3 regions of the Butyrivibrio sp. AE2032 genome follow, and region 3 is predicted to be linked to each of the others. Evidence: predicted binding sites of a transcription regulator. Region 3 holds the regulator's gene; each other region holds the start of a gene.

The links. Region 3 encodes Rex, which represses fermentation and respiration genes when NADH is low (regulators of the CRP and FNR family bind a similar motif). Its sites were predicted from a motif close to ATTGTTAANTANTTAACAAT; they were not measured.
Region 1: a site for Rex is predicted at 3,414-3,433, ahead of ptb (phosphate butyryltransferase). Genes of this name have one in related genera too.
Region 2: a site for Rex is predicted at 2,058-2,077, ahead of BO18_RS29690 (DUF5692 family protein). Genes of this name have one in related genera too.

The regions. Positions count from the first base shown of each region.
Region 1 covers NZ_JNLF01000003.1:2,007,327-2,012,718, forward strand. Annotated here, with positions in the region: gene BO18_RS32685 (glycosyltransferase family 2 protein) at 1-24, shown strand, start outside; gene BO18_RS10895 (acyl-CoA thioesterase) at 93-599, opposite strand; partial or broken gene BO18_RS10900 (TIM-barrel domain-containing protein) at 707-2,826, shown strand; gene BO18_RS36495 (DUF5110 domain-containing protein) at 2,908-3,387, shown strand; gene ptb (phosphate butyryltransferase) at 3,493-4,413, shown strand; gene buk (butyrate kinase) at 4,416-5,392, shown strand, end outside.
Region 2 covers NZ_JNLF01000006.1:308,461-313,852, forward strand. Annotated here, with positions in the region: gene BO18_RS29680 (hydrogenase maturation nickel metallochaperone HypA) at 1-87, opposite strand, end outside; gene hypB (hydrogenase nickel incorporation protein HypB) at 231-899, opposite strand; gene BO18_RS29690 (DUF5692 family protein) at 900-2,021, opposite strand; gene BO18_RS29695 (hypothetical protein) at 2,222-3,109, opposite strand; gene hemZ (coproporphyrinogen dehydrogenase HemZ) at 3,102-4,514, opposite strand; gene BO18_RS29705 (MBL fold metallo-hydrolase) at 4,519-5,175, opposite strand; gene BO18_RS29710 (RelA/SpoT family protein) at 5,175-5,392, opposite strand, start outside.
Region 3 covers NZ_JNLF01000003.1:2,687,593-2,692,984, forward strand. Annotated here, with positions in the region: gene BO18_RS13575 (trimeric intracellular cation channel family protein) at 1-667, opposite strand, end outside; gene BO18_RS13585 (methyl-accepting chemotaxis protein) at 1,314-3,035, shown strand; gene BO18_RS13590 (redox-sensing transcriptional repressor Rex) at 3,183-3,827, shown strand; gene BO18_RS13595 (hypothetical protein) at 3,840-4,502, shown strand; gene BO18_RS13600 (bifunctional ADP-dependent NAD(P)H-hydrate dehydratase/NAD(P)H-hydrate epimerase) at 4,552-5,392, shown strand, end outside.

The DNA.
Region 1 (5,392 bases), 680 kb from region 3:
GCCTTTGATAAGAAGACAAATTGAGAGATAAAAAACACCATGGAACCGAATGACATCGATTCCATGGTGTATTTGTTTGCTATTAAACTGGTTTAGAATCCTTCCATTCTTCTCTGGCGTCTTAGCTCGCGGCGTTTCTCGGCGCCTTCCCATTCGGCCTTTTCGCTCTCAGTCCTTACGTTAAGACCATAGGGCACAAGTACAGGTGTGTTGTCATCGTCGATGCACACCTCGGTGAAATATGCACGGTTCATCACGTGCCTCATTCCGTTTCTTCTGTCCTCTACGTAGGTGTCAACTCGAACTTCCATTGAGGTTTTGCCCACGTGGGTGATCTTTCCAATTATTACAATGATGTCGTCAAGCTTTGCCCCCTGCTTGAACTGCATATTGTCGATGGCTGCTGTAGTAACAGGGTTTCCTGAGTGCCTTGTGGCAACGATTCCTGCAACCTCGTCCAGCCAGGACATAAGTGTTCCCCCAAAGAGTCTGTCCTCGCTGTTGATATCAGAGTATCTTACAACTCTGGTCCATTCAGTGATGGAGTCCTCTACGTTCTTGTTCGCGATCTGGTGATCAACATGAAAGACTTTACCCATAAGTATCCTCCGTTCTCTAAAAAAGATATATCTATTTTACCATGCTGAAGTTGCGCCGTCATCCACATTCCAAGGTGATATAATGATATGGTGCAGGAGGTATTCCTATGAATATTCTTAATAGAATAGACAGCAGTGAGAGAGGCGAGGGCTCGTTCATTCTTCACGGCGATAATGCGGATGTGCAGATACATTTTCTTACTGATGAGATCATTAGGGTAAGGTGCTCCTTTGAGCGGGAGTTTCCGCAGGAGTCCTATGTGCTGATGACTACGGCCTGGGAGGATAGGCTGGACTTCTTGTTTGAAGGCGAGAGGACCAGGGTAAAGCCTGTGGAGCCGGCAATAGAGGAAAGTGACGGCGATATTTCTTTTGCCACAAAGAGTCTTACATTAACTGTGACAAAAGAGCCTTTCGCGTTGGAACTAAAGGACATGGAAGGAGATGAGCTGTACTCAACAGCAGGGCTCATGGCCTTTACAAAGGATTCCAATAACAGGCTGACTTCTTATACCCGCATGAATGAAGGGGATTTCTTCTATGGCTTCGGGGAGAAGACCGGGCCTTTGAATAAGAACAAGTCCTTCCTTCGGGAAAGAGCTACTGACAGCTTTGGGTACGATGCCTGGAGCGCGGACACTCTCTACAAGCATATTCCCTTCTATATAAGATTGGATCAGGCATCCAAGAAGGCTGTTGGAGTTTTCTACCACAATTTCTACGAGTCTGAGTTCAACATGGGATGCGAGAAATCCAACTATTTCCCAAGATACAGCTACTTCAGGGCAGACGGGGGAGACCTGGATATCTTCCTTATCGGTGGCAACAGGATTTCAAGGATTATTGATAACTATACCCTTTTGACCGGGCGCCCGGCTCTTTTGCCAAAAAGAGCTTTAGGCTATCAGGGGTCATCCATGTACTATGCGGAGCTTCCCAAGGACTGTGATGAAGCGCTGTTGGAATTCGTGGACACGGTCCGCGAGGAAGGCTTTCCGATAGATGGATTTCATCTGTCATCAGGCTACACGACGGTGGATTGTTCCGGGGCTGGCGCGGCTTCTGATGGCGGAAACAAAGACAGATCAGCTGTTGGATCTGGCGGTAAGCGCTGCGTATTCTGCTGGAACAGCGAAAGATTTAAGGATCCGGAAGGCTATTTCAAAGCCATGGCAGAAGCTGGCGCACCTAATGTACCAAACGTAAAGCCCGGCGTGCTCCTTGAACATCCGCGGTTTAAAGAATTCGAGGATGCAGGCGTTTTCGTGAAGACTGCGAAGCAGACAGATGACATGAATGTCTGCAGACAAGATGAAAAAACAGGCATACTTGAGAATGGGCGGACATGCGCCGATGATACTACAGCTTTGGGCCGCTGGTGGGGCGGCGAAGGGGCATATTGGGATTTCACTAATCCTAAGGCACGGGAACTTTGGAAGAAGTGCCTTAAGGAGGCGCTCATTGAAAAAGGCGTAACCTCAATCTGGAACGATAACTGTGAATATGATGGACTTCTTGATAAAGACGCAGAAATCTCTTTTGACGGAAAAGGCTCTACCATTGGGGCGCTGAAACCCATTATGGCTAATCTCATGTGTAAGCTTAGCAACGAAGCAATCTGTGAGCATAACAAAAACGCACGTCCATATTCAGTTTGCAGAGCCGGGGCAGCAGGAATACAGCGCTACGCCCAGACCTGGTGTGGCGACAACTATACAAGCTGGGCGACTCTTCGGGCAAACCTTCCTACCATATTGGGGATGGGGCTTTCGGGGCAGCCCAACGAAGGAGCGGACATAGGCGGATTTGCAGGACCTGTGCCATCAAAAGAGCTGTTCATAAGATGGATACAGAACGGAATTTTCCAGCCAGGTTTTCCATTCATTCTGCTTCCGATGACAACACGGTGACTGAGCCTTGGATGTATCCTGAGGCAACAGAGCTTATCAGGGAGTTGATCCTGTTCAGATATCGCATGTCGCCTTATCTGTATTCGTTAGAGTATGAGGCGTCAAGGAGCGGAGCGCCCATCATGAGACCTTTGGTCTACGAGTTCCAGGGGGACGCCATTGCACCGGCTATAGATGATGAGTTTATGTTTGGTCGTGATATCCTTGTGGCCAACGTTCTGGAGGAGGGGGCTGATTCCCGAAATGTATACTTGCCTTCAGGATGTTGTTGGTACGACATGAATGATGATTTCACCTGCCATGATGGCGGACAGATTGGTCCGGTTCATGCTGATCTAGAGACTATACCTATGTTTATCAGGGAAGGTGCCATTATTCCTTTTGCCCTGAATCAGCCCATGAATCTGGAAAAAGACAAGGTCACAGGACTTCACCTGTATCTGGCACCATTTGAGGGCGAGAGCCGCTTCACTCTCTACGAGGATGACGGAGTTTCCAATGATTACCTGGCTGGAAAGTTCTGCAAGACCCACATTACCATGAAAGGCTTTGATGTGGTGGACGTGGACTTTAAATTTGAGGGAAGCTACGAAAATCCTGTGAAGGACATGCTGGTGGAGATGAACCGAAAGGATAAGGCGCCGGTAAATGTCTGGCTCAAGTGCGCTGAGAGCAGCGGCGGAAAAATGGCCCCTGCAGGGGAGCAGTCTGCATCGGAAGAGCTGCCTCATTTCCTGAATTTCAACAAGTTTGAAGCTGCGCAGGAAGGCTGGTACTACCACATGTCCAAACGAACTGTCCTTATCAAGTACAGAAATCCGGAACGGGATTACAGACTTATAGTTTCCTTCAAGGCTTTTGACCTGGTGGGAATGTAATAACGTCATTGCATTATCGGGTATGTAGTGTTAAAATTTTATCATATGGCGGCCGGGATAAAAATGGTCGCAAGTACACTTGTTTTTATGGAGGGTATTCCAATTATGAGTAAGAACTTTGATGACATTTTAGCTAAGCTTAAGACTGCATCAACCAAGAAGATGTCAGTAGCAGTAGCTCAGGATTCTCACGTGCTTGAGGCCGTTAAGGTTGCAAAGGAGAGAGGAATCGTTGAGGCTATTCTTGTTGGCGACAAGGAGAAGATTGAGGAGATCATGGCTCAGCTTTCCATGAATCCTGCTGATTATGAGATCATCGATGTGAAGGATACAATCGAGGCAGCTCGCACAGCAGTATCACTTGTACACGATGGCAAGGCTGACATTTATATGAAGGGTTCACTTGAGTCCAAGGACTTCCTTAAGAGCGTTCTTGATAAAGAGGTTGGACTTCGTACAGGCCGTCCACTTTCACACGTTTGCGTATTTGAAATCCCCGGCATTGACCGTCTTCTTTTCCTTACAGACGTTGCTTTCATGCCATATCCAACACTTGAGGACAAGAAAGTTATCATTGAATATACAGTAGATGTAGCAAGAGCTTGCGGCGTTGAGTGCCCTAAGGTTGCTCCTCTTGCAGCAGTTGAAGTTGTTAATCCTAAGATGCCTGTTACCGTTGAGGCAGCAGAGCTCACAAGACTTAATGAAGAGGGCGAGATCAAGAACTGCATCGTTGACGGACCTCTTTCCATGGACCTTGCCATCGATCCTGAGGCTGCAAAGCACAAAGCAGGCGCTGAGGACAGGAAGATCGTAGGCGACGCGGATATACTTCTTTTCCCTGATATCCACGCCGGAAATCTTACATACAAGACTATCGTTCGTCTTGCACAGGTAAAGAACGGAAACATCCTTACTGGAACAAAGGCTCCGGTTATCCTTACATCAAGATCAGACTCTGTAGAAGTTAAGGTTAATTCAATTGCACTTGCAGCTGTAGTAGCAGCAAACAATAAAGGAGAATAATCATGGTAAAGAGCTTAATCATCAATCCCGGTTCAACATCTACAAAGATCGGTATCTTCGAGGACGAGACACTTACAAAAGAAGAGACTCTCCGTCACAGCACAGAGGAGATCGAGTCCTATGCTACAATCATTGACCAGAAGGACTTCCGCAAGAATATCATCCTTGATTTCCTGAAGAAGGAGAACATTGATATAAAGAGCTTCAACGTTATTGTGGGTAGAGGCGGACTTCTTCGCCCAATCCCTGGCGGAACTTACGAGTGCACAGATGCACTTTTAGAGGACCTCAGAAAGGGCGTTCAGGGACAGCATGCTTCTAACCTTGGCGGAATCCTTGCCAGAGAGATCGGCGACGAGATCGGCGTTCCTTCATTTATAGTTGACCCTGTTGTAGTTGACGAGATGGAGCCTGTAGCAAGAATCTCTGGTGTTCCAGAGATCGAGCGTGTTTCTATCGACCATCCTCTTAATCAGAAGGCTGTTGCCAGAAGATATGCAAAAGAGATCGGAAAGAAATATGACGAGATCAGCGTTATCGTTGTTCACATGGGCGGCGGTACATCAACAGGCGTTCATAAGAACGGCAAGATGATCGACGTTTACGCAGCTCTTAACGGAGACGGTGCTTTCTCACCAGAAAGAGCTAACGGAATTCCCGCAAAGGCTCTTGTAGATATGTGCTTCTCAGGAAAGTACACCTACGACGAGATGAAGAAAAAGATCGTTGGTTACGGCGGACTTAACGCTTACCTTGGAACCAACGACATGAGAGAAGTTAACAAGATGTGCGAGGAAGGCAACGAGAAGGCCAACCTTGTACGTGAAGCTTTCATCTATCAGATCTGCAAGAACATCGGTGCCTGCGCAACAGTTCTTAAGGGCAAGGTTGACCAGATCATCCTTACCGGCGGAATCGCTTATGGCCAGGTCATCACCGACAAGATCAAAGAGCGCGTTGACTGGATCTGCCCAGTTAC
Region 2 (5,392 bases), on a different contig from region 3:
TACTGAATGGATCTTCTCCAGTTCATTTTCCTTACCAAGATCAGTAAGGTCATCAATTATGCGGAAAACAACTCCAAGTTCATGCATAGTTCTATCCTAAATAACCTTTTCTTCAAACAAACAAATAGTTACATTTTGAGCGAAAAATACCGGGCGATAATACAAGGATAAAGATAAACTTCCCCATGTTTATCGTCCGGCATCTCCATAGTCTCATTGCCTAAATAATATTATTTCATCTGAGCATCGATCTGCTCTGAAAGCCAATCTGCCCACTCATTTATGCCTTCCCCTGTCTTGGCACAGATAGGAATTATCTTAGCCTTAGGGTTACGCATAAGGATGTACTCCTTACATTTCTCCATGTCGAAATCGAAATATGGAATAACATCAATCTTGTTGATGAGAACCACATCACAAATGGAGAACATCAGTGGATACTTAAGTGGCTTATCATGTCCCTCGGGAACTGAAAGGATCATGGCATTCTTGGTGCTTCCTGTATCAAACTCTGCAGGACATACAAGGTTTCCTACATTCTCAAGGATGGCAAAATCCACATCCTCAACACCAAGCTCCTTGATACCCTGCCTTGTCATGTCGGCATCAAGATGGCACATTCCACCTGTATGAAGCTGGATCGCTTTAACTCCAGTTGTTGCAATTGTCTTAGCATCAACATCAGAGTCGATATCAGCTTCCATAACACCGATCCTGTACTTGTCCTTAAGGGCCTCAATTGTTCTGGTAAGAGTTGTTGTCTTACCTGATCCGGGACTGGACATAAGGTTCAAAAGAAATGTCTTAGACTCCTTAAGTTCACCCCTGAGTTTATCAGCATCCTTATCATTACTTTCAAAGATGCTTCTCTTTACTTCTATAACTCTAACGTTATCCATTTATACCTCTGCGCGCTCCATAGCAAGGTCGAAGTCCTTAGTTCCAACAAATACTTCGTTAGCATAAGGGTTCTTGCCCATCTTAACAGATCTCTTGATAATCTCTGCGATGCAGATTACATTGATTGCAATTGAAAGAACTGCAACAACACCCTGAGCTGTAGGATTAGCTGTGATTCCAAGTGCCGAAATAGCCTCACCTGCTGCAGCAGTCTTACCTGCGCCGCTCTGATAGATCTGCATAGCTGAGTTGTAAAGCATCTCAGTGTTAACACCAGCAGCTGTAGCTCCACCGTAAACTGAAGGAAGAGCTGCCTGGAACTTACCAATAAGCTGGAATGTAGGAACAACCTGAGCCCACATGCACCAGATAGCAAGTGTGTTAGCACGGTTCTGGATCCAAGCACCCTTGTTCCAGAAAGCGTTAGCAAATGTAGGAGCAAGAAGAAGTGCAACACCACAGTACCATGTGTGTGTAGGAAGGTTGAGGTATGTGTACTCAAAGTTCCATACATCATAAGCAAGGATGAACCATACTGTCATATCAGGCCAAAGCATATCTGCGTGGTTCTTATCCTTTGAAGAATAAAGGTGAATACATCCTGTCATGCAGAAGATGTTGATCATACCCGCAAGAGCGTTAACAATGTTCCACCATCCACCATAGATGAATACGCCTTCGTTTGATGCCCACCAAGCGCCTGAGAAGTCGCCAGTGATCTTGAATGCTGCAAGAGCAGACTCCATATCAGAAACGTTAGCGATCATGATGTTAGCAGCAACGATGAACCAAGGGAACCACTTGAACCATTTCTCCTTGCCGATGCCCCATTTGTACTTGATCATCATGAAGCCTACGCAGCCAATATCAGCAGCATAAAGCTTGAAATAATGGAACCAGCCATCCATGTATGCAACAGTAGGATTTGCTTTTCCACCAAACATACCAAGATGTGCAAGAATAAAGTAAACTGTAAGAATTGTAGGAATGATGACGAAAACTAACATTCCGCCAGCCTTGGTCCTACGGCCAATCTCGTTCATGAGAATAAGTCCCACAAACACCAGTACCCATCCAATGAGCTGCATTGGAGCACTGCTTCCATAGAGTTGGAATAACATACTTAAAAACCTCCTTTTATATTGCTTTAATTTTAAATTGTGCAATATTTAACTAACTAACTCAGTATAGCATATTGCACAATTATTATCAATATTAATTTACTAAAATTTGTATAAAACGGGGCACTGTTTTAAAAAAAACGGTTTCCCACAAATCACTAATCTTCTAAATCAAATAAATTTACTTTTGTAATATCGTTTTATTTCTTCTTTTCAGAGTTTTGCAGAGTCAATGCCCGTAGATATTCCAAAGTGTGAAAAGCGATCCCCATATCATGATGGGAATATTCACTTATAAGATCCTGGTAATTATCATTAACAGCATCAATACCATCCTTGTAATAAGTGATAGAATTATTGGTCTGTGAAAGAAGCCCCGGCTGAAGCTCATAAGCATTGATGATACGTTTCTTGTACCATCTGGCAAGAGCTGCTTCTCTTTTTATATTCTCTTTCTCTGAGCCCTTATAATAGTTCATGACAATTACGCCATCAGTTTCACTGACCAGCTGTCTAAGCACCTTTTCCCTTCCTGAAGTATCATAGGAATACGGTACACAAAGATAAACGCTCAAAGGAACCTCATCCTCTGCCCTCTCCTCCATGACCTTAACTACATTATTGGTGTACTGTTCAAGGAGTTCATCCGGGATGTTGTGCCATTTTTTCAAAAGATATGGCTCAATATCAAAAACAACGCCTTTGATCTTATGTTTTTTACTTAATCCCATATTGAAAGATCTTGTCCTATCCAGAACCGTTTTCATGCTGGCATAGTTCTCTTCATAGCACCATTCCGGTTCACCGGCTAGGACGTAAACGTCAATACCATTTACTGCCATTTCTTTCAGAAAACGATGCACTTCCTCATCAGATATTTCCGGAGCAATGTACTGATAAACTTCCGTGATATCATTCTCCTTCATACACCTTATATCAGCCTCGTTAGGAAGATGATCATAAGAGAAAACGCCTGCCCCAAAAGGATAGTCACTTTCTTTGGCAGGTTTGAATGCAAATCCCGTCATAAGTAGAAATGCCACAAGGCTTAACAATATGCAGTTTAAACGCTTCCCCCTCTTATGCAAAAAGTTTCCTCTTTCTGTCAATCATCTCTTCAATATTGTCCATGTAGAGTTTGACATCTTTTACATTGTCGCAACGTTCTATCCTGCCACCCTCACCATAAACTCTCTTGGTGACCGTTCCGGCTCCAAGTGCAACAATTGACTGGACTTCCTCATTTATCAGAATATTATATATACCGGCTTTTCCCGGTCTTGCATATCCTGTATTCTCAAAATTACCACTGATGTTCTTTTGCCTGTAGAGATAATAAGGTTCAAGTCCAAGATCTAAGGCGCCCTTCCTTGCAATCTCCATCATCTCTCCGGTGTTGTTCATGGATTCCAGCATGGTGGTCTTCATTTCGCCCCTGAGTTCTCTTTCCCTGATAGCTTCAAAAAGCCTGGAACCACGCTTAATAGCCAGTGAATGAACAGTCAGATCATCAGGACCAAGTTTCTTTATCTCATCTATCGTATGTTGAACATCTGATGCATCTTCTCCGGGGAGCCCTAAGATAATATCCATATTGATATTGTCAAAGTCCTCTTCCCTTGCCATGTTGAAGGAATCAATAAGCTGCGCCACCGTATGCTGTCTTCCAATAACCCTTAGAGTAGCATCGCTCATGGTCTGAGGATTTACCGATATTCTGGTAACCCCCATCTCCTTCATAGCCTTTAGCTTCTCTCTGGTAATGGAGTCCGGACGCCCTGATTCAACCGTAAACTCTTTTACATGAGAAAGATCAACTCTTTCCCTGAGATAACCTATAAGCTCTCGAATCTGATCAGGTTCAAGGGTTGTGGGTGTTCCTCCTCCAATATAAACAGTATCAAGGGTCTTTCCGGCAAAATCCTTCGCCACATAATCAATCTCTTTTTTCAGGCAGGAAATGTAATCATCAACAATTCCTTTAAATGCTCCTATTGGATACGAAGTAAATGAACAATAAAAACAGGTTGTAGGACAGAATGGTATTCCAATGTACAGACTGTATCCATTCTGATAATCAATGTCTTTTAAAACCTGCTTCTCTCTTCTGGCGATGTCAATGCTTAAGTTTATCTTCTCATCGCTGACAAGATAAGTATCCTTCATATACCGAAAGATCTCTTCATCACTTTTGCCTTCATCAACCAGGTTCATGGCTATCCTGGTGGGACGAATTCCGGTAAGATCTCCCCAGGGAAGGATTTTACCGGTCTTTTCTGAAAGTGTAAGGTAAATATCCTTTTTGAGGTCATTCTTACTCTTATCTACATCAATAAAGGATATTTCATCCTCAGGTGAAACATCCTTTTCTTTTTCAGCGTTAAAGCCCTTTTCTCCTACAATTACCCTGACATCCTCGTCGGGATAAAATGCTTTGAAAAGGGAATGAATATCATATTGGTACTTGTCTTCTTTAATATATATTACTTGCATTTTCTTAAATAATAAATGGGTTGTACTGTTTCTCATGACCAATGGTGGTCACTTCGCCGTGTCCAGGATATACAACAGTATCATCCGGCAGCACAAAGAGCTTCTCCTTAACAGAACGAATCAGTTCACTTGTGGAGCTGGTAGGAAAATCTGTTCTTCCGACTGATTCATCAAACAGCGTATCTCCGCTAATAAGAATATCGTCCTTTTCAAAATAAAAACAGCAGCTGCCGGAAGTATGTCCCGGAGTTGCAATAAGCTTACAGGATAAGCCTGCAGCTTCAATGATATCTCCATCATTATAAGTTATATCAGGAGAAACGGCGCAGTCTGCACCAAAGTCATTGGAAAGGTTAAGGTATTTATCCTTACAGATTGCCTCTTCCTTTATGTAGCAACCAACCTTAACTCCTGTAATCTCACGAAGCTTGTCCACTCCTCCAATATGATCAAAGTGGCCGTGAGTCAGCAAAATGAGATCTATCTTAAATTTCTTTTCCGTAAGGGCGTCGAAAATCCTCTGACCCTGATCTGCAGGATCGAATAAGATACAGTGCTTAAAGCCCTCTGGATCTTCCTGATTCTCCTTAAAGACAAAATAGCAGTTGGTGCCCACCATACCAAGGGTAAACATTCCAACGTTAGTCTCTTTTTCAGCCATCAGCCTGTAGTCCTTTCAATGTCGATGACAGAATCGATCTGTCTGATCTTATCAACAATCTCACGAAGCTGAGCCCTTGATGATACCTGGAAGGATGTTTCCATTGTTGCAAGTCCCTGTTTGCTGGTCCTTGTGTTCATGGAAATGATATCGATATCTTTCTCTGTAAGAGCTCTTGAAACATCAGCCAGAAGACCATGTCTGTTATTGGCAAAGA
Region 3 (5,392 bases):
TAAAGGCTGCAAGGCCCAGGGTGTCAAGCCAGAAAAGAAGCCTGTCATAGATGGGAGTGATTCCCTTGGGGATAGGCCTTTTAAAGTACATGATCAGAAATGCGATATTGGCTGTTATCAGGGTGATAATGGTATAGGATGGGGTCACAAACATAACAGGAGGAGTCCTGTCAATGATAAGGTCACGGATAAGTCCGCCACCTGTGGCTGTTACAAGGGCCAAAAGGTTTATTCCGAATATATCCATATCCTTCCTGGCAGCAACAACTGCTCCTGATATTGCAAAGGCTATAAGACCTACATTTTCTATTAAAGACATAATGGTTGAATTCATATTAATTACCTGATTCTTCTTATTTTTCGAACATTCTGAATGATAATCCTTTTTCTCCTGCTTGTAAACCGTAGGAGCGATGTACTCGTTACCATTCACGGTTTGGGGAAGCGATGCCCACAGGGAAGGGGAGAGTCTGGGAAAGCTTCCCGCAACAAAAAAACCAAAATCTTCCCGGACCGGCTCGCTGGAATTCATGGTCGTAAGTCTTAGCACCTTCCATCCTACGGACCGACGGCTCATTGGCTTTTGAAGCTGCTTGTTTTCATTTCCGAGTCCTCCAAATAGCAAACGCCAGTTTCTTAGCTTTCCAATGCAGTTTTTAACTCGCATGCGAGAGATGTCCGAAGCAGGGCTGTTCATATACGTATAATAAAATGGTCATGGCTCGCAAGGCGAGCACAAAGAGGGTTATGGAGCCATCTCTTCAAAGCGCGCTCGTCACCTGTAAGAGATTATAGTTTTCCAGCGCGCCTTGAGAGAGTAGCTCCATAACCCTCTTGGGTGCAATGCACCCCCATGACCATTTGAGGCATGCATCATTATAAAGCCCTGCAAGCGAGCATGCGTAATATTATAAAAACTGCAGGAATGTTAAAGAAACGTTTCGTTTGCGTACGGTGAGGAAATGGAAATAACAGCTGAGAAAACTCAGGAGCCGTCCTGGGGTCCGTGGGCAGGCTGGAAGGTGCTAATGCTTATGGAACATGAATTCTTCAGCTTGCTGCTACGCTCAGATTTTGTGTTTTTAGTTGTTGCTCGCGGCTTTCCCAGACTCTCCCCTTCCCTGTGGGCATCGCTTCCCCAAACCGTGAATGGTAACATGTACTCACGTCTGTACCTTAAAACCGAATCCTTTTTATCAAAATTTAATAAAGAGCTGCGCGCTTATGCAACGAAAAATTGTATAATTAATTCATGATATTATGAGGAAGTTGTCACATAATACAGAATATGTTTTTGAGATAAGGAGGCTTCCATGGAAATCAGAGAAAGAAAGGGTAAACTGATCCAAAAGCTCATATTTGCTGCAGTTGCTGCTATTGTAGCAGTTGCCACAGCTCTTACAATCATGAGTGGTATTGAAATTAGTAAAACCTATAACAACTTGGTTCAGGAAGAGCTGAAAGTTGCGGTTAAGCAGATTGGCAGCGAGATGGAGAATGTCTGGGATGGCGACTGGTCCATGGTGGATGGCCGTGTATATAAGGGCGAAGAAGACATCATGGCAGAGTATGAGGAAATCATGGATCAGCTCAAAGCTGGGACCGGAATCGAGTACTCTATTTTCTATGGTACTGAGAGAGTAGTTACCACATTGAAGGACAGCAGTGGAAATAAAGCTATTGGCTATAACATATCAGATACGGTTAAATCTCATGTTATTGGAAGCAAACAGGAATACTTTTTAAAGGCTATTCCTGCAGGTACTTCTGAAAACTATTATTGTTACTATGCACCTCTGTTCAACAGCGATGGAACTGCTGTAGGAATGGTATTTGCAGGAAGAGAGAGTGATTCCGTAAAGACCAAGATCATGCAGATCATAATTCAGATGGTGATCATTTCCCTTATCATTACAATAGCTACATCAACGGTTGGTATTGTTGTTGCAAACAAGTCCTCCGGAAAGATGAGAGCAATCGCTGATGAACTGGGACTTCTTTCTCAGGGTCAGCTGAACCTCAATATTGATGAGACCTCCATTGACAGAAATGATGAGATCGGACTTCTTGCAGATGGTGCCAGGACCCTTTCAGAAAAGCTTGGCGAAGTTATCAGAACAACCATGGATATGTCCAGTGAGCTGAAGCGCTCTGGAGCGGAGCTTTCCGACTCAGCTTCCCAGGCATCCAACGCATCAAGCCAGGTAAGCGAGGCAGTAGATGAGATTTCAAAGGGTGCTGTAAGCCAGGCTGAGAGCGTTGAGACTGCAGCAGGAAATACACAGGCTATCGGAAAAGATATTGATGAAGTATCTGACAACGTTGAGGAACTCAATGCTTACGCAAGTGAGATGAAGACCTCCTGTGAGGCTGCTATGGAAGCTCTTGAAAAGCTTATTTCCCAGAGTACAGAGGTACAGGCTTCCGTTCAGGAAATCGGTCAGACCATAGATTCTACAAACGAATCAGCAAAAGAGATCTCCAAGTTCTCACAGGCTATCACAGAGATCGCATCCCAGACCAACCTCCTTTCTCTCAATGCTTCCATCGAGGCTGCAAGAGCAGGAGATGCAGGAAAGGGATTTGCAGTTGTTGCTACTGAGATCGGACAGTTGGCTGTACAGAGTAGTAATTCCGCTGAGGAGATCAAGAAGATCGTTGAAAAGCTTGTGGCTGATTCCGAGGCTTCAGTAGAAGTAATGCAGAAGCTCAATGCCAATTTTGCTCAGCAGTCAGAGCAGTTGGATGACACCAAGTCCAACATGCAGAGCATGGCAGATAACGTTGTCAACGTATCCAATTCAACTGACTCTATTGCAGGTCATATTGAACAGCTGACAAATGCAAAGGATAAGCTGGTTGAGATCATTTCCGATCTGTCAGCTATTTCCGAAGAAAATGCAGCATCTTCCGAGGAAACAAACGCCTCCATGCAGGAACTTAACGCAACCTTTGCAATTATTACAGAGTCTGCTGGAAAGCTTCAGGAACTGGCTGGAGACATGCAGGAAACTATCAGCTATTTCAAGCCATAAGTACCATAAAAATTTCTTTTCCCCCGGCCCTGAAAATCCCATGGTTGGGGGATTTTTTGTGCTTTTCCAGAATTGACATTTATTTAACGCACCCGTATAATGTAATTGTGTTTTACTTAACAAACTTATAACTTTTTGGAGATTGTTATGGCGGATAAAGAAATATCTCAGGCGGTCATTTCAAGATTGCCTCGTTACTTTAGATACCTGGGGGACCTTAAGGAAAAGGGTGTTGAGAGGATCTCATCCCAGGAACTATCAGACATCATGAAGGTCACAGCTTCCCAGATAAGACAGGACTTCAATAATTTCGGTGGCTTTGGACAGCAGGGTTACGGCTACAATGTAAACTATCTCTATGACGAGATCAGTAAGATCCTTGGAATCGACAGACAGCACTCTCTGGTCATCATCGGCGCAGGCCACCTTGGAAAGGCCATTGCCGGTTATACCAACTTCACCAGAAGAGGTTTTGTGTTCAAGGGAGCTTTCGATTGCAATCCTGACCTTTACGGAACCATGATAAGGGACGTGGAGGTAAGACCCATCGATGAGGTGGAGGAGTTTGTAAGGGCTAATGATATTGAAATCGCTGTTCTTACCATTCCTAAGGATCAGGCTGTGCCTATGGCACATAAGCTTGCACAGTGTGGAATCAAGGCTATATGGAACTTTGCCCACGTTGATCTGGATGTTCCTAACAATATTCAGGTAGAAAATGTACATTTATCTGACAGTTTGATGAAATTATCGTATAATATAAGCAGGTACGAAAAAACTATTAGACCGTAGTGAGAGAAACTGATGGCTAGAGATGATAGAGTGTACAGCTCCGCACTGGAGGGGAAGAGTATCCCTATCCTGACGCTGGACAATAAGTGGCATCAGCTGTTTACCCAGACAGAGATGACCCCTGAGATTGAAAAGCTGGCGGATGAACTGAATGCTTTAGTTGAGCGTGACGGCAAGATCCGCATGGAGACCAAGAGGATCAAGAAGCTTAAAAAGACGCTTCTTTCCGAGATCGTGCCCCTTAGGGATCAGGCCAACAAGGCAGGCAATTCACCTGCAATAGAAAAAGAAATATCTGAAAGAACCAGGCTCATCAATGAGTGTAACGATAAGCTCAAAGGATATGATGACGAGCTTTTGGATCTCTCCAGGGAAATATATGAGGTGGACTACAATCTTATGATTGAGACCATGAAGGCCTGCTACGAGACCCTTCATGAAAATACTGAATACATCAAGGGCCTGGATGAGTGGATCTCCAAAGTGAGAGTGGAGCTTAAGAAGAACGTCATAAGGCTCCAGGAAGCTGAAATGGAGAACTATAATCTCTATTCCTACATGCATCAGATATTTGGTCCCGAGGTCATCGATATCTTTGATATCAAATATGATCCGAACAGAAGACATCCAGTCAGAAGGCCGCTTTCCGGGGACGAGAGCGAGTATACGGATTGAATTAAAGGCTGCCCGGTGGCAGCCTTACTTAGTTGGGGAGGATAAATAATTGAAATACGCCCTTTCAAGCCAGGAAATGAAGATAATGGACCGAAATACCTCGGAGGTTTTTGGCGTTGATACGGCTATTCTCATGGAGAGGGCTTCCCTTGAGGTTGTAAGCCGGATTGAGGATTGGAAAAAAGCGCGAAACGCCGTAAGACCCTACAGGGTTCTGATCCTTGCCGGGGTTGGCAATAACGGCGGAGATGGAGTCTGCATCGGCAGAATACTAAAGACCAGGGGATATCTTGTTACCCAGTGCATTATTGGGGATATGACCAAGACCACGGACCTTCTTCTTAAACAGCTGAGGATAGCTGAGAAGTACGGTATTGTAACTGAGACCTTTTTGGGGCTTCAGGAGCGAAAAAACGGATTTGATTTTGATATCATAGTTGATGCGCTATTTGGCATCGGGCTTTCCAGGCCTCTTGTGGGAGATGCTCTGGAGGCAGTTAAATATACCGAGAAATGCAAAGAGGAAATGGGAAAAGATATTTTTCTGATCTCGGTGGATATGCCCTCAGGCGTAAGCGCTGATACCGGCCAGGTTTTTGAAGCTGCTGTCAAGGCAGATATGACCGTAACCTTTAATCAGGTGAAGCTTGGCCAGATCCTTTATCCGGGCTGTGAGTACTGCGGAGAGCTGGTGGTAGCTGATGCCGGCATCACTAAGGAGAGTTTTCTTGGAAAAGAGCCTTTGGCGGTATTTCATGATGGAGAGCCCTTAGCTCTTTTGCCTGAAAGAAGGAAGGATTCCAACAAGGGAACTAATGGGAAGGTCCTTATTGTAGCTGGTTCCAAGGACATAAGCGGAGCCTGCCTCCTTGCTGCATCTGCAGCACTTA